4 regions of the Enterobacter nematophilus genome follow, and region 3 is predicted to be linked to each of the others. Evidence: predicted binding sites of a transcription regulator. Region 3 holds the regulator's gene; each other region holds the start of a gene.

Region 1 (4,171 bases), on a different contig from region 3:
GCTATAGATAAAGCGCCGGACGAATCACCGTTATCTTCTGTTTTTCCAGCGCCCGCGCCAGCGGCTCAATATCCTCCGGCGTGGCGCTGCGCCATGACGCCGCCTCGCCGTAAACCCCGTGCGCATGAAACGCATTCCCCAGCCCGTGGATGAACGCGATCAACGGTTTGATATGTTCCAGATAATCACACTGTTCCGGGATGACCAACAGGCGGAGCTCCGTCAAACGGTGACGGTCTGCCAGCCAGCGAATGCTCTCCTTAATCTGCGGGTTATCGCGTCCGGTCAGAAAGCGGTGATGTTCATTCCCCCACGCTTTGAGATCCAGCATTGCGCCATCCAGCACCGGCAGCAGTTTTTGCCAGCCGGTTGCGCTTAGCAGACCGTTGCTGTCTACCAGGCAGGTGAGGTGACGCAAGGAGGGATCGGCTTTAATCGCGGTGAACAGGGCGATCAAAAACGGCAGCTGCGTGGTGGCCTCGCCGCCGCTCACGGTGATCCCTTCGATAAAGGGCGCGGATTTACGGACCTGAACGAGGATCTCGTCGACGCTCAGTCGGTGCGCCATGGGCGTGGCCTGCTGCTGGCACAGGCGCAGGCAGGTGTCGCACTGCCGGCAGTGACTCTCCTGCCACCAGACGCGCCCGGCCTGAATGGTCAGCGCGTCGTGCGGGCAGCGGGGGACGCAGTCCCCGCAGTCGTTGCAGCGCCCGATGGTCCACGGGTTGTGGCAGGTTTTGCAGCGCAGGTTGCAGCCCTGAAGAAACAGCGCCAGGCGGCTGCCCGGCCCGTCTACGCAGGAAAAAGGGATGACCTGACTAACTAAAGCGCATCTGCTGTTCATGGCTTATCACGCGCGGCTGACGTTCCAGAATACGGGTATTGCGCGCGGCCTCTTCCCCCAGCCACGTGGTGTTCGTTCTCGAACCCGCTTCCCGGTATTTCTCCAGATCCGACAAGCGAACCATATACCCGGTCACGCGCACCAGATCGTTACCTGCCACATTCGCGGTGAATTCACGCATACCGGCCCTGAACGCGCCCAGGCAAAGCTGAACCACCGCCTGCGGATTGCGTTTTACCGTCTCATCCAGCGTTAAAATATCGCTGATCCCGGAGTGATAGTGTTTATGGTGCGGCGCTACGGCCAGCAGATGACTGATGGGATCCGGCTCGTCGCCGTAGGGAAGGCGAGCGCCCGGCGTGGTGCCCGAATCGGAGCTGATGCCTGACTGGGCGTGCAGCATCGCGCGATGCTTCCAGCCGTGCTTCACCGGCGTATTTTCAACAAACGCCGCAAGCTGTTCGCTGATGCGATAGCCCAGCGCGTTGGCCTGCTCGTATTTACCGTAACGCCCCGCGATGCCTGCTTTCTCACACAGTATGTTCACCGCTTCGGCAAGACCGTACATGCCAAACATGGGCACAAACCGATCGGCATCAATCAGCCCCTCTTTCACCAGGAAGCTATTCTCAAAGAAGCCGGATTGCTCATACAGGAACTCACAGCGGGCATCGATGATGGCGATTTGCTGCTGGCAGTAGTGCGGAAGCGTGCGGGTAAAGAAATCGTCAATGGATGTGCTGTGTTCGGCGATTGCCTTGAGGTTAAGGCGCACCAGGGTGCTGCCACCGCCCGCCAGCGGCAGAGAGTTGTAACAGCTCACCACCCCAAAACGGCCTTTTGTGAAAATTTTATCATTCACCGGACCGTTTGAAATATGCGGCTTGCTGCATTCACAAATATTTTTTGCCACCTCAAGCAGCAGATCGTCCGGGGTGATCTCAGGATCGTAGATAAAGGTCAGATTGGGCGCAACCTGCTTCAGTTCGGCATCTGCACGCAGAATGGCACGGGTGACAGGGCCGTCGGCGGGCCCGATGTTGGCGTGCATAAACGCATCGGGCAGCGTTCTGTCGAGATAGCGCCAGAAACGTTTTATTCGGCTATCGATCTCTTCCTGTGTTAGAATTCTAACATACGGGTTCAGAATCGCGTCGAGCTGGCCGAGATAGACCGGCATTGATGTCACTGAAGGAACATGGTGGTAGAGAATGGTTAACAGCGAGAGGGCGTTATCAAGATCTTTCGCGCCTTCCAGCTCCAGCCATTCCGAACCGTTAGCCAGGAATTTTTCATAATCCGGCAGCACGTAGCGCGGTTTGTAGGGTGCATGGCCTTCGAACATGTCGCAGATAAACCCCTCGTCCAGCGCGGCGCGTGCCGACTCTGGCAGAGCGGGATAGGGCAGATTGTTTTCCGCCTCCAGCGCCAGAAAATGACGTTTTTGCTCCGGGGTTAACACCGGGCTTGTCACAATATGCTGGCAACGTTGTTGCAGGGCGTCGGGCATGTTCACTTCCTTGAATGTTCTGCGGATGATGAACGAATTGTAGAAAGCCAGCCTGCCGGCGCTTTTGATCCAACAAGGGGTATCGCTGCTTTAGCCAGCAATTTGCACGCTAAAGTTTGAAGAAGATCTCATTACAGTAATGCAAATTTGTACGCAGTTTTCATTAACTGTGATGAATGTCGAAGTGTGGATGCGGGTGAATGTTAGAATACTCACAGACCCGCAAGTTAAAATTGATACGGCACTGCCGTTGGAGAATGTTATGACCGATTTAACTGCAAGCAGCCTGCGCGCGTTGAAGCTGATGGACCTGACCACCCTGAACGATGACGACACCAATGAAAAAGTCATCGCCCTGTGCCATCAGGCGAAAACGCCAGTGGGCAACACCGCCGCTGTCTGCATCTACCCGCGCTTTATCCCGATTGCCCGCAAGACTCTGAAAGAGCAGGGCACCCCGGACGTGCGCATTGCAACCGTCACTAACTTCCCGCACGGCAACGACGATATCGAGATCGCGCTGGCTGAAACCCGCGCGGCCATTGCCTACGGTGCAGACGAAGTTGACGTGGTGTTCCCTTACCGCGCGCTGATCGCCGGCAACGAGCAGGTCGGTTTTGACCTGGTGAAAGCCTGTAAAGACGCGTGTGCGGCGGCAAACGTTTGGCTTAAAGTGATCATCGAAACCGGCGAGCTGAAAGAAGAGGCGCTGATTCGTAAGGCGTCTGAAATCTCCATCAAAGCCGGTGCGGATTTCATCAAAACCTCTACCGGTAAAGTGCCGGTCAATGCGACCCCGGAAAGCGCGCGCATCATGATGGAAGTTATCCGCGATATGGGCGTGTCCAAAACCGTTGGCTTCAAGCCTGCGGGCGGCGTGCGTACCGCGGAAGACGCGCAGCAGTTCCTGGCGATTGCCGACGAGCTGTTTGGCGCAGAGTGGGCGGACTCCCGCCACTACCGCTTCGGTGCGTCCAGCCTGCTGGCAAGCCTGCTGAAGGCGCTGGGTCACGGCGACGGTAAGAGCGCAAGCAGCTACTGATGGCCAGACAATGCCGGATGACGCTTCGCTTATTCGGCCTACAGGATCGCAGGGCGGGTAAGCGTAGCGCCACCCGCCACAACTCCCCCGATTCCGCATGGAGGTTACCGTGTTTCTTGCACAAGAAATTATTCGTAAAAAACGTGATGGTCATGCATTAAGCGACGAAGAAATTCGCTTCTTTATCAATGGTATTCGTGATAACACCATCTCTGAAGGGCAGATTGCGGCTCTGGCGATGACCATTTTCTTCCACGATATGTCGATGCCCGAGCGCGTGTCGCTGACCATGGCGATGCGAGATTCAGGAACCGTTCTGGACTGGAAAAGCCTCAACCTCAACGGCCCGATCGTTGACAAACACTCCACCGGCGGCGTGGGCGACGTGACCTCCCTGATGCTTGGCCCAATGGTGGCAGCCTGCGGCGGCTACATTCCAATGATCTCCGGGCGCGGACTGGGGCACACCGGCGGTACGCTCGACAAACTGGAAGCCATTCCGGGCTTCGATATCTTCCCGGATGACAACCGCTTCCGTGACATTATTAAAGACGTTGGCGTGGCGATTATCGGCCAGACCAGCTCTCTTGCGCCGGCCGACAAGCGTTTTTACGCGACGCGCGATATCACCGCAACCGTCGATTCTATCCCACTGATCACCGCCTCGATCCTCGCTAAAAAGCTGGCAGAAGGGCTGGACGCGCTGGTGATGGATGTGAAGGTAGGCAGCGGCGCGTTTATGCCGACCTATGAACTCTCTGCTCAGCTTGCCGAA
Region 2 (4,171 bases), on a different contig from region 3:
AACAAGGGGAGCACTCAGAGATAAAATAAGAAAACGTTTCATTACGCCATGCACTCAGAAAAAATAAAGGCGCAACTTACGCTTGATGGCATTCCATTTTTTAGTAACGCGTGGCAATCCGCAAATTGTCATACACTTACATACTCGGCAAAATATTCACCGAGTGAATTATTTATATTTAAATATAAATACTAATTATTTTGACTGTATAACCCGCGCAATATCAGCCGACGTTTGCAGCGTGCGGATCTCCTGAAATAACCCCAGCGCTTCGCTGTACTCTTTGCGTAAATAGCTCAGCCACTGTTTAATTCGCGCGACATGATACAAACCGGTATCGCCCTGCTTTTCCAGACGGCTGTATTTTTGCAGCAGCGTGACAACGTCTGCCCACGGCATCCGCGGTTCGTTATATTTCACTACACGGCTGAGGTTCGGCACGTTCAGCGCGCCGCGGCCGATCATCACCGCATCGCAGCCGGTGGCTTTCAGGCACGCCTGCGCGCTCTCGTAATCCCAGATTTCACCGTTGGCGATCACCGGAATAGCGAGTCGTTTGCGGATCTCACCAATCGCCCGCCAGTTAATGCGCTCGGCTTTGTAGCCGTCTTCTTTAGTGCGGCCATGCACCACCAGCTCGGTGGCCCCGGCCTGCTGCACCGCATCGGCAATTTCAAACTGTCGGGCGTCGCTGTCCCACCCCAGACGCACCTTAACCGTCACCGGCAAATGCGAGGGCACGGCCTCACGCATGGCTTTCGCGCCGCGGTAAATCAGCTCAGGATCTTTCAGCAACGTCGCCCCGCCGCCGCTGCCGTTCACCAGCTTCGACGGACAGCCGCAGTTGAGATCCACCCCGTAAGAGCCCAGCTCAACCGCGCGGGCGGCGTTTTCCGCCAGCCATTCAGGGTACTGGCCGAGCAGCTGAATACGCACCAGCGTGCCGGAAGAGGTCCGGCTCTGGTTGTGCAGCTCGGGGCACAGACGGAAGAAGGATTTTACCGGCAACAGCATATCGACCACGCGCAAAAACTCCGTCACGCAGAGATCGTAATCGTTCACCTCGGTAAGCAGCTCGCGCACGAGAGAGTCGAGCACGCCTTCCATTGGGGCCAGTAAAACACGCATAACAGTACCTGTGAAAAAAGACGCGCTATAGTATCTGCTCTGTTTGTGTGTGGAAAGCCCGACGTTCCATTCCGGAATGTCTGGTATGCTCAAAATTCATGATGTGATCCGTGGCACATTTTCAGGTTTAATTGTATGATGAATGCGTTTCATCAAGGACTTTCACCATGAGCAAATCATTGAACATTATCTGGCAATATCTGCGCGCATTCGTCCTGATTTACGCCTGCCTGTATGCCGGCATTTTCATCGCGTCGCTGCTGCCTATCACCATTCCCGGCAGCATTATCGGTATGCTGATCCTCTTTGTTTTACTGGCGCTGCAAATTCTGCCTGCAAAGTGGGTCAACCCTGGCTGCTTCGTCCTTATCCGCTACATGGCGCTGCTGTTCGTGCCTATCGGCGTGGGAGTCATGCAGTATTTTGATTTGCTCAAGGCCCAGTTCGGCCCGATTGTCGTTTCCTGTGCGGTCAGCACGCTGGTGGTTTTCCTGGTGGTGAGCTGGAGTTCTCATCTGGTACATGGCGAACGTAAAGTGGTCGGGGAGAAAACAAAAAAATGATGGCTAATATCTGGTGGTCACTGCCGTTAACCCTGCTGGTATTCTTCGCCGCGCGCAAGCTTGCCGCACGGTTTAAAATGCCCTTGCTGAACCCGCTGCTGGTGGCGATGGTGGTGATTATTCCCTTCCTGCTGCTCACCGGCATTCCTTATGAGCGCTATTTTGCGGGCAGCAAAATTTTAAACGACCTGCTGCAGCCTGCCGTTGTCGCGCTTGCCTTTCCTTTATATGAGCAGCTGCACCAGATCCGCGCCCGCTGGAAGTCCATCATTACCATCTGTTTTGTGGGAAGCCTGGTGGCGATGATCACCGGCACGTCGGTGGCGCTGCTGATGGGGGCCTCCCCGCAAATTGCCGCCTCTATCCTGCCTAAATCAGTGACCACGCCTATCGCGATGGCAGTGGGCGGTAGTCTCGGCGGTATTCCGGCCATCAGCGCGATGTGCGTGATTTTCGTCGGTATTCTCGGCGCGGTGTTTGGCCACACCCTGCTGAACGGGATGCGTATTCACACCAAAGCGGCGCGCGGGCTGTCGATGGGCACCGCCTCGCACGCGCTGGGTACCGCCCGCTGTGCGGAGCTGGACTATCAGGAAGGGGCGTTTAGCTCGCTGGCGCTGGTGATCTGCGGGATTATCACCTCCCTGCTCGCCCCGTTCATTTTTCCGCTGATTCTGGCGGTGATGGGCTAAAATTTGCGATGCGTCGCGCAAATTTCATTTTGATTTCATAAGTTGCATACATAATGAGAAGTGGATCACATATAAAGCCCTGACGGCTCCGTAAACTACCGATCCATTAACCTTTATGAGGCAAACGCCATGCACCCACGTTTTCAAGCTGCCTTCGCTCAGCTTGCAGAGAATTTGCAGTCAGCCCTGGCTCCCGTTCTGGCAGATGCACATTTCCCCGCCCTGCTGACGGCGGAGCAGGTCACGGTGCTGAAACAGGCAACGGGGCTGGATGAAGACGCGCTGGCTTTCGCACTGCTGCCCCTGGCTGCCGCCTGCGCCCGGGCCGATCTTTCCCACTTCAACGTCGGCGCCATTGCCCGCGGCGTCAGCGGTACCTGGTACTTCGGCGGGAACATGGAGTTCCTCGGCGCAACCATGCAGCAGACCGTTCATGCCGAGCAGAGCGCCATCAGCCACGCCTGGCTGCGCGGTGAGAAAGCCCTGAGCGCCATCACAGTAAACTATACCCCCTGCGGCCACTGCCGTCAGTTTATGAACGAGCTGAACAGCGGGCTGCAGCTGCGCATCAACCTGCCGGGCCGCGCGCCGCACACGCTGGGGGATTACCTGCCGGACGCCTTCGGCCCGAAAGATCTTGAGATCAAAACGCTGCTGATGGACGAGCAGGATCACGGTTTCGCCCCGTCCGGCGATGACCTGAGCCAGGCGGCCATTCGCGCGGCGAACAAGAGCCATACGCCGTACAGTAAATCGCCGAGCGGCGTGGCGCTGCAGTGCCGCGATGGCCGAATCTTTACCGGCAGCTATGCGGAAAACGCCGCGTTTAACCCAACGCTGCCGCCGCTGCAGGGCGCGCTCAACCTGCTGAGCCTGAACGGCTACGATTATCCGGACATTCAGCGCGCCATTCTGGCAGAAAAAGCCGATGCGCCACTGATTCAGTGGGATGCCACCGCCGCGACGCTCAAGGCGTTAGGCTGCACGACGATCGACCGCGTCCTGCTGGCGTAAACCTTCTGGCGGACAGAAATGTCCGCCACGTTGCTGAAAAACCCCTCAGTTGAGTCGCTGTTTCTTGCGCTAACCAGGCGGGTAAAGTAGCCTGAGTTAAATTTCATCCACGAACGAGCCATCTCCATGTTAAAGCGCGTTTTTTACAGCCTGTCTGTCCTGGTCGGCATACTGCTGTTTATCGTGCTGGGTCTTGACCGCTGGATGAGCTGGAAAACCGCCCCCTACATCTTTGATGACCTGCAGGACCTGCCCTATCGCCAGGTGGGCGTGGTGCTCGGCACCGCCAAGTATTACCGCACCGGGGTGATCAACCAGTATTACCGCTACCGCATTCAGGGCGCGCTGAACGCCTATAACAGCGGCAAGGTGAACTACCTGCTGCTGAGCGGCGATAATGCCCTGCAAAGCTATAACGAACCGGTGACGATGCGGAAAGATTTGATTGCCGCAGGCGTCGATCCGGCCGATATCGTGCTCGACTACGCGGGCTTCCGCACCCTGGACTCCATCGTGCGCACGCGTAAAGTCTTCGACACCAACGACTTCATCATCATCACCCAGCGCTTCCACTGCGAGCGCGCGCTGTTTATTGCGCTACATATGGGCATTCAGGCGCAGTGCTACGCCGTACCGTCCCCAAAAGATATGCTGAGCGTGCGCGTGCGCGAGTTTGGTGCGCGTTTTGGCGCCCTGGCAGATCTCTACATTTTCAAACGTGAACCGCGCTTCCTCGGTCCTCTGGTCCCGATCCCGGCGATGCATGAAGTGCCG
Region 3 (4,171 bases):
GTCAGCGTCTCCGGTGCTTCCAGAATGTTCGAGTCGCCCGACTCGCCCGGCGCGTCATACTCCAGACGCTGCTGACACCTCTGCAGGGCAATTTCACAGGACTGCAAATAGCGCTGCGCCAGATCCGGCGTCAGCATCGTGTGCTCGCGCGCCAGCGTCGTCATGGCGTTAATGTGCTCGACGATAAACTGGCTGTGCGTCACCCACAGCTTCATGTCTGCAAGATAGTGTGAGTTAAAGCCCGGCTCCTGCATCGCCTGATTCAGCGAGTTGAACAGGGCGTTATGCGCCTGGTTGACCTTCATACGTTCGTAAGCAAGCGGGGAAGGCTGCGGATCGTCGCTCAGGATCAGACGAATGGCCTGCTGATCGGCTTCCAGCGCGTCGTGGGCGTTCTGCCTCAGCAGCCCGCTCTGCCACTGCGGCCACAGCCAGACCATCCCGCCAAAGGCGATCAGGCAGCCAATCAGCGTGTCGATCAGCCGGGCAACGATGAACTGTTCGCCGTTAAGCGTAAGCAGCTGCAGGGTGTATACCGCCGTCACCGTAAAGCCCACCATCGCCCAGCCGTAGTTTTTGCGAATGATGAGATAGCTTACCAGGGTGATCGCCAGCATGCCTGCCAGGGTATAGCCCTCTGGCACGTGAAAGTGCAGCGTCACGCCCGCAATGATCAGCCCCGCCATCGTGCCGCCTGCCCGGTGCAGAATGCGCACTCGCGTGGCGCCATAGCCGTTCTGGGTAACAAACAGCACGGTCATTAAGATCCAGTACGGTTTCGGCAGGTGGAGCGCTATGCCCATCAGGCTGGCGATACTGAGCATGACGCTAATTCTTGCGGCGTTGCGCAGGGCGGAAGATTTCAGAGACAGGTAGCTTCTCAGCGCCGGCAGCAGCGGCAGACGTTTTTGTTTATCCGCCATCAGGTCACGGGGATAAAGCGGTCGCTGGGTGCGCAGCACGCGGGCGATGCGGCTGAAGTGCCAGGCAGCGAACTGGCCGACCGGGTTATCCGGGTGCTGGCGGGCAATTTTCTCCAGCGCGCCGAGCTGTTTGTCCATGTTAAAGCGCGTGGGGTAACGGTGGTAGAGAATATCATCGGCCAGCACCCGCAGGCGCGCGGAGACGGTCTGCGCGTTCCAGCGGATCACCGCTTCGGCATGGCTGCGCTCAACCAGCTTTTGCACCTCCTGCGGGTGGTGAAGGCTAACGGAGATATGCTCCTGAAGGTCCAGCCCCACCTGGAAGGTGCGCAGCAGCCGTTTATATTCGTGGTTCTTGTTGGCGGCGAGCATATGCAGCTGCTGATAGCACTGGCTTATCAGATCCACCACCTTTTGCTGGCGCGTCAGCAGCGGCGGTAAGGATTTTTCCGGATCGGTATGCTGGGTGAGCAGGGTGTATTTGGCTTCGCAGTAATCCGCAAGCTGCACGTAGAGCAGGCTCAGCGATTCGCGCAGCGGCTGCTCCCGCCACAGCCAGAACCAGAACCAGTTAAACAGCCCGTACCACAGCGTGCCGAGGGCGTAGATCAGCAGCGGCTCCCACACGGGCATATTCCCGGCGAGGCTCAGGGTGAAGATGGCCGCAATGAGTGACGCGGGAAGCAGACGGGCATGGAGCGAACTGATTTCGGCGGTGACGCCGAGGGTCATCGCCAGCACGGTCAGGATCAGCGGCAGGGGAATATCGCGAGCCAGCAGAAGCTGCACCGCGAGGCTACAGCCTGCAAACAGCGAACCGCCAATTATCAGGCGTTTGAAAAAGCGTTTATGGGGCGTATCCAGACCGGCAATGTTGCAGCAGGCGGGCACGAGGGAAAACAGCAAGCCCTGCTGAAGATGTCCCAGGATCAGGCCCACGGCCACGGGAAGACACAACACCAGCGTTTGTCGCAGTGCGTAGTTAACTTCCGGGTGATATATCAGCCTGCGCCACATGGGGAAAAGAGACAAAAACGGCGTGACACCTCGCGATGGCACGCCGTTTGAGCAGGATTAACGGGTTCCGTAAACCACGATGGTTTTACCGTGGGCGGAGATCAGGTTTTGATCTTCCAGCATTTTCAGGATACGGCCCACGGTTTCGCGGGAGCAACCGACGATCTGACCAATTTCCTGACGGGTAATTTTAATTTGCATGCCGTCCGGGTGGGTCATCGCGTCTGGCTGTTTCGCCAGGTTCAGCAGGGTCTGCGCGATGCGGCCGGTCACGTCCAGGAAGGCGAGGTTACCCACTTTCTCTGACGTCACCTGCAGACGGCGCGCCATCTGGGAAGAAAGACGCATCAGGATGTCAGGGTTTACCTGAATCAGTTGACGGAATTTCTTATAAGAAATTTCAGCCACTTCACATGCTGTCTTTGCACGAACCCAGGCGCTACGTTCCTGGCCTTCTTCAAACAGGCCCAGTTCACCGATAAAATCGCCCTGGTTCAGATAAGAAAGGATCATCTCTTTGCCTTCCTCATCTTTGATCAGCACTGCCACCGAGCCTTTGACGATGTAATACAACGTTTCCGCTTTTTCACCCTGGTGAATCAGCGTGCTCTTCGATGGGTACTTATGAATGTGGCAATGAGACAAGAACCATTCGAGAGTCGGGTCTGTTTGCGGTTTGCCAAGCACCATGCGCTGTTATCCTCTGTTATAAGCTGTCACCAGAGTCATCAGATGCATCCGGACTCTGGGGTTGCAATCGAATTCTTACCCATACCCTGGGAAGTCGGCTGTCGTAACGTTTCGCAGCCAGTAAAGTTTGATGTCCTCTGCATACATGTGTAACGTCAATGTATTACTGTAGCATCCTGAGTGTTTTAGCATAGCTTTCGCCGCGTGTCTCCTGGTGTCTCGCTTCAGCATGATGCAGGTCGCCTTCCATTGCGAGAAATGTAACGCACGCGTAATCTGTCACCAAAAATGCAACGTTGGAGTTAATGAATATGCAAGCGCGCGTGAAGTGGGTTGAAGGTTTAACGTTCCTGGGCGAGTCCGCGTCAGGACACCAGATTTTGATGGATGGTAACTCCGGCGATAAAGCGCCGAGCCCAATGGAAATGGTGCTGATGGCGGCAGGTGGATGCAGCGCGATCGACGTGGTGTCGATTCTGCAAAAAGGTCGTCATGACGTGACGGATTGCGAGGTTAAACTCACCTCAGAACGTCGCGAAGAGGCGCCGCGCCTGTTCACCCACATTAATCTGCACTTTGTTGTTACCGGGAAAGCGCTGAAAGACGCGGCGGTTTCACGCGCGGTGGATCTCTCTGCCGAGAAATACTGCTCTGTGGCGTTAATGCTGGAGAAAGCGGTAAAAATCACCCATTCGTATGAAGTGATCGAGGCGTGATTCATGGGGCATCGTGCGTGTTGATGCCCTCATCCTAACCCTCTCCCACGGGGAGAGGGAACATGTTTACGGAATCTGCTTCCCTTCCATCAGTCGCTGAACCAGCGGCGTCATGATGAGCTCCATCGCCAGCCCCATTTTTCCGCCCGGCACCACTAACGTATTCATGTGCGAAATAAATGAGCCCTGCAGCATCGCCAGCAGCCAGGGGTAATCAATGCCGTCAAGATTGCGGAAGTGGATCACCACAAAGCTCTCATCCAGCGACGGGATGCTTTTCGCCGCGAACGGATTGGAGGTGTCCACCGTCGGCACGCGCTGGAAGTTAATGTGGGTTCGGGAGAACTGCGGCGTGAGGTAATTGATGTAGTCTTCCATGGAGCGCACTACCGAGTCCATCACCGCCTCGCGCGAATGGCCGCGCTCGCTCATGTCACGCGTCAGCTTCTGGATCCACTCCAGGTTAACGATCGGCACCACACCGACCAGCAGATCCACATGGCGCGCCACGTCGTGCTGAGGCGTGACCACGCCGCCGTGCAGTCCTTCATAAAACAGCACGTCGGTGGGTTCCGGCAGCGGTTGCCAGGGGGTAAAGGTGCCCGGCACCTGGTTCCACGGTACGGCTTCATCGTAGGTGTGCAGATATTTGCGGGACTGCCCGGTACCGCTCTGCCCGTATTCGCGGAAGGTTTGCTCCAGAAGGCCGAAATCATTGGCTTCCGGGCCGAAGTAGCTGATGTGTTTACCCAGATCGCGCGCCTTGCGGATCGCCATGTCCATCTCAGGCCGCGTATAGCGGTGAAAGCTGTCGCCTTCGACCTC
Region 4 (4,171 bases), on a different contig from region 3:
TAGAGCATGGCGGCGGAGATTTTGTCGGAGATCACCTCGGTCGGGTGAAAGTGGCCGGCATCCAGGCACAGGGCGGTCTGGCGGCTGGTGGCGTAACCCATGTAGAACTCGTTCGAGCCGACGGTGTAGCTTTCTGCGCCAATGCCGAACAGCTTGCTCTCCACGGCGTCAATGTGGTGCGCCGGGTCGAGTTTTTCGCTGATGGCTTCATCCAGTGCGGCCAGCAGGCGCTGGCGCGGGGCGAGGCGGTCAATCGTGATGTCCTTCATGCCGTCGGGGATCCAGATGTTCATCACTGACGGCGTGCCAAGCTGTTCACCAAAATAAGCCGAGACGCGGCGGCTGGCCTTCACGTGGTCGATCCAGAACTGACGGATTTCATCGTTGGCATGGGAGAGCGTAAAGCCGTCCGCGCTGAGCGGGTGCGAGAAGCAGGAGGGGTTGAAGTCCAGCCCCAGCCCATTGGCTTTCGCCCATTCAACCCAGTGCTTAAAGTGTTCCGGTTTAATCTCGTTACGCGCGACCGGCTCGTCGGACTCAAGATAAATGGCGTGCAGGTTCAGGCGTTTTGGCCCGGGGATGAGGCTCAGCGCCAGTTCCAGATCCGCACGCAGTTCGGTGGCATTACGCGCTTTGCCTGGGTAATTACCCGTTGCCTGAATGCCACCCGTCAGCGAGCCGCCAGGATCCTCGAACCCGGCGACGTCGTCGCCCTGCCAGCAATGCATGGAGACCGGCAGACGGTCGAGCTGGCGCAGTGCCGCTTCGACATCCACGCCGACGGCGGCGAAACGCTGTTTAGCCAGGTCCCAGGCTTGTTCAAGTTGAGTGGTCATGCACAAAGCTCCTTAGTCAGACGTTTTTGCTGAAACTGCGCCCGGTAGCGGGCAATTTCATGGCAGGGATTGGGGATGAATGTAGTCAGGCGGGTATTCGCGGTGACCACCGAACGGAATTCATCGACGTCTGAAAGTTCGTCCAGGGTCATCAGCTGAATACCAATGTTACCGAGCGTTGAGGCCTCCACCGGACCCGCCACCACGGTGATGCCGCAGGCATCGGCGCAGAGCTGGTTCAGCAGCTGGTTCTGGCAGCCGCCGCCCACGATATGCAGCTGGCTGAACGGCTTGCCGCGAAGGTTTGCCAGCTCGCTCAGCACATCCGCGTAAAGCAGGGCCAGGCTGTCAAAAATACAGCGCGCCAGCTCGGCAGGACGGGAAGGGACCGGCTGTCCGGCCTCGAAACAGGCGGACTGGATTTCGGCGCTCATATGCACCGGGTTAATAAAGCGGTCGTCGTTCGGGTTGATCAGGAACGTACAGGCCTTCAGCGTTTCGGTTTCTGCGAGAAGCGCAGGCAGGTCGAAAATATGTTGCTCTTTCAGCATCCGCTGGAGCAGCCAGAGTCCCATGATGTTCTTCAGCACGCGGTAGCGCCCTTCGGCACCGCCTTCATTAGTGATGTTCGCCGCCATCGCGGCGTCGCTGGTGTACGGCGTTTTGCTCTCAAAGCCCATCAGCGACCAGGTGCCGGAAGAGAGATAGGCCGCGTCTCTGCTGGCCAGCGGCGATGCAATCACCGCGCTGGCGGTATCGTGACTGGCGACGGCGACAACAGGGATGGCGTTCCCCTGCGGGCAAAGCCACTGCCCGATCGCATTACCCGGATGGGTCGGCGTGCCGAACCAGGAAGGCGGGGCGCCCGTCCAGGCCAACAGGTGTTCATCCCAGCTATCGGTGTTGATGTTGACCAGCTGCGTGGTGGTGGCGTTGGTATATTCCCAGTTCATGTTGCCGGTCAGCCGGTAGCTTAAGTAGTCCGGGATCAGCAGCGCATGCGCCACCTTTTTCACCAGCGCCGGCTGCTGCTCGACCAGCGCGCGCAGCTGATACAGCGTGTTAAACGGCAGAAACTGAATGCCGCTGCGGCCATAGATGTTGTCTTTGCCAAGCTGGGCGATGGCATGCTCCATCAGGCCGTCCGTGCGGCTGTCGCGGTAGGAGACGGGCAGGCCAACGCGATTGCCGTTGCGGTCCAGCAGCACGTAATCAACGCCCCAGGTATCAATGCCGATGCTGTCGATGAGGATCCCGCTATCGCAGACTTTTTTGAGCCCGGTACGGATCTCTGCCTCAAGTCCGTCAATGTCCCAGGTATTAAAACCGTCCTGTTTTTGCAGGCAGTTCGCAAAACGATGCATTTCGCGAAGCGAAAGGGTGCGCTGGGTGCAGTCCCAGGTGGCGAGCATTACGCGACCGCTGGATGCGCCTAAATCGACAGCGACACAATGGCGAAAGGTCATGGTCTAATCCTTCTGGAAATCATTAGCGCTGAGTGTAAAAAAGGGAAGAAAAGACCACCTTCTCGCCACGGACAGCCCCCATTCCGCGCTGGCAAGAAAGCAAAGATGAACGTGAGGGAGTTCACACTTTCCCGCTGAAGCGCGCCGTTCAGCCAGTGTGACGCTGACCGCAATTCCGGATCTTTCCGCCTTTTTCTTGAAAAACAGGCAGGTTTTGCGGCGTTTGCTGCCGAAAATTTAAGGTGAGTATGAGAGGCCTTATTTACTATTTTGAGAACTTTTCTCATTGGTGGGGGCCGTTATGACCGTACTGCACAGCGTGGACTTTTTTCCGGCGGGTGGTTCGCCTGTAGCGATAGAACCGCGGCTCCCGCAGGCCGCTTTCCCTGAGCATCATCATGATTTTCATGAAATTGTTATTGTTGAACATGGCACGGGCATCCACGTCTTTAACGGTCAGCCCTACACCATCAGCGGGGGCACCGTCTGCTTCGTGCGCGACCACGATCGGCATCTGTATGAGCATACCGACAACCTGTGCCTGACGAACGTGCTCTACCGGTCGCCGGACGCGTTCCAGTTTCTTGCGGGGCTTCATCAGCTACTGCCGCAGGAGAAGGAGGGGCATTATCCGTCCCACTGGCGCGTGAACCAGGCCACACTGCAGCAGGTTCGCCAGATCTTGCTCCAGATGGAGCAAAGCCAGGACGGACAGGATATGCACGCGATGGCCACGCGCGAGATGCTGTTTATGCAGCTGCTGGTGGCGTTACGCCGTAGTAACCCGGTGGAGGGGGAGAGTAGCGAAGCCCGTCTGAACCAGCTGATGATCTGGCTGGAGGAACATTTTGCCGAGGACATCTGCTGGGAAGCGCTGGCGAGTCATTTTTCGCTGTCGCTTCGCACCCTGCACCGTCAGCTTAAGCAGCAAACCGGGCAGACGCCCCAGCGCTACCTTAACCGTCTGCGCCTGATAAAAGCGCGCCACCTGCTGCGCCACAGCGATGACAGCGTCACGGACATCGCCTTTCGCTGCGGTTTCGGCGACAGTAACCACTTTTCGACGCTGTTTCGCCGGGAGTTCAGCTGGTCTCCGCGTGATATTCGCCAGGGAAAGGACACCTCACTGCAGTAACGCGAGCCCAGTCAACGTTTTGCTGTCGTAAAGCGGGTAATAATGTCAGGTTTTCGCCGTTGAGGTGGTGATGTGGCCGCGCCGTTAATTCTTCGCAAAGATGACTTTTTTGCCTCCGCTGAACAAGCCGTTGCGGTGGCGGATCGCTACCCGCAAAACGTCTTTGCTGAACATACGCACGAATTTTATGAGCTGGTGCTGGTGTGGCGCGGCAACGGTCTGCACATTCTCAACGATCGGCCTTACCGCATTACCCGGGGGGATCTGTTTTACATTCGCGCCGAAGATAAACACGCCTACGCCTCGGTCAATGACCTGGTCTTACAGAACGTTATCTACTGTCCCGATCGGCTCAAACTTAACGTTGACTGGGCCGCGTGCATCCCCGGCTTTAACGGTGCGAAAGGTTCACCGCACTGGCGCTTAAGCAGCAGTGGCATGACCGCTATTCGTCAGGCAATTTCTCTGCTTGAACAGGAGAGCGCTAAAACCGATCCGCTGGTTAACCCGATGTCAGAGATCCTCTTCGCGCAGCTGGTCATGATGCTTAAACGCTATCGCTACGCGACGGATAACCTCTCTGCCACGCAGCAGGAAACGCGACTTGATAAGCTGATTGCCACACTGGCGGCCAGCCTGAATAAAAGCTTTGTGCTGGAAAAGTTCTGCGAGCAGGAGCAGTGCAGCGAGCGTGCCCTGCGCCAGCAGTTCCGTACCCAGACGGGCATGACGGT

Evidence for each region. The regulator CRP, encoded in region 3, controls carbon source genes, mostly activating them, when cyclic AMP is high. The targets are predictions, from matches to a motif close to ATGTGANNNNNNTCACAT.
Region 1: deoC (deoxyribose-phosphate aldolase) is a predicted target of CRP. The motif match lies at 2,469-2,486, and genes of this name have one in related genera.
Region 2: cdd (cytidine deaminase) is a predicted target of CRP. The motif match lies at 2,437-2,454, and genes of this name have one in related genera.
Region 4: rhaS (HTH-type transcriptional activator RhaS) is a predicted target of CRP. The motif match lies at 2,458-2,475, and genes of this name have one in related genera.

What each region holds. Positions count from the first base shown of each region.
Region 1 covers NZ_JAPKNE010000004.1:253,795-257,965, reverse strand. The annotation lists gene OSH03_RS13715 (TatD family hydrolase) at 1-7, shown strand, start outside; gene OSH03_RS13710 (YjjW family glycine radical enzyme activase) at 2-844, opposite strand; gene OSH03_RS13705 (YjjI family glycine radical enzyme) at 819-2,354, opposite strand; gene deoC (deoxyribose-phosphate aldolase) at 2,617-3,396, shown strand; gene deoA (thymidine phosphorylase) at 3,506-4,171, shown strand, end outside.
Region 2 covers NZ_JAPKNE010000002.1:188,143-192,313, reverse strand. The annotation lists gene mdtQ (multidrug resistance outer membrane protein MdtQ) at 1-42, opposite strand, end outside; gene dusC (tRNA dihydrouridine(16) synthase DusC) at 196-1,128, opposite strand; gene OSH03_RS07615 (CidA/LrgA family protein) at 1,296-1,691, shown strand; gene OSH03_RS07610 (CidB/LrgB family autolysis modulator) at 1,688-2,383, shown strand; gene cdd (cytidine deaminase) at 2,513-3,397, shown strand; gene sanA (outer membrane permeability protein SanA) at 3,524-4,171, shown strand, end outside.
Region 3 covers NZ_JAPKNE010000008.1:21,783-25,953, reverse strand. The annotation lists gene OSH03_RS18000 (YccS/YhfK family putative transporter) at 1-1,940, opposite strand, end outside; gene crp (cAMP-activated global transcriptional regulator CRP) at 1,998-2,630, opposite strand; gene OSH03_RS17990 (OsmC family protein) at 2,942-3,346, shown strand; gene OSH03_RS17985 (phosphoribulokinase) at 3,413-4,171, opposite strand, start outside.
Region 4 covers NZ_JAPKNE010000011.1:31,601-35,771, reverse strand. The annotation lists gene rhaA (L-rhamnose isomerase) at 1-836, opposite strand, end outside; gene rhaB (rhamnulokinase) at 833-2,302, opposite strand; gene rhaS (HTH-type transcriptional activator RhaS) at 2,604-3,437, shown strand; gene rhaR (HTH-type transcriptional activator RhaR) at 3,510-4,171, shown strand, end outside.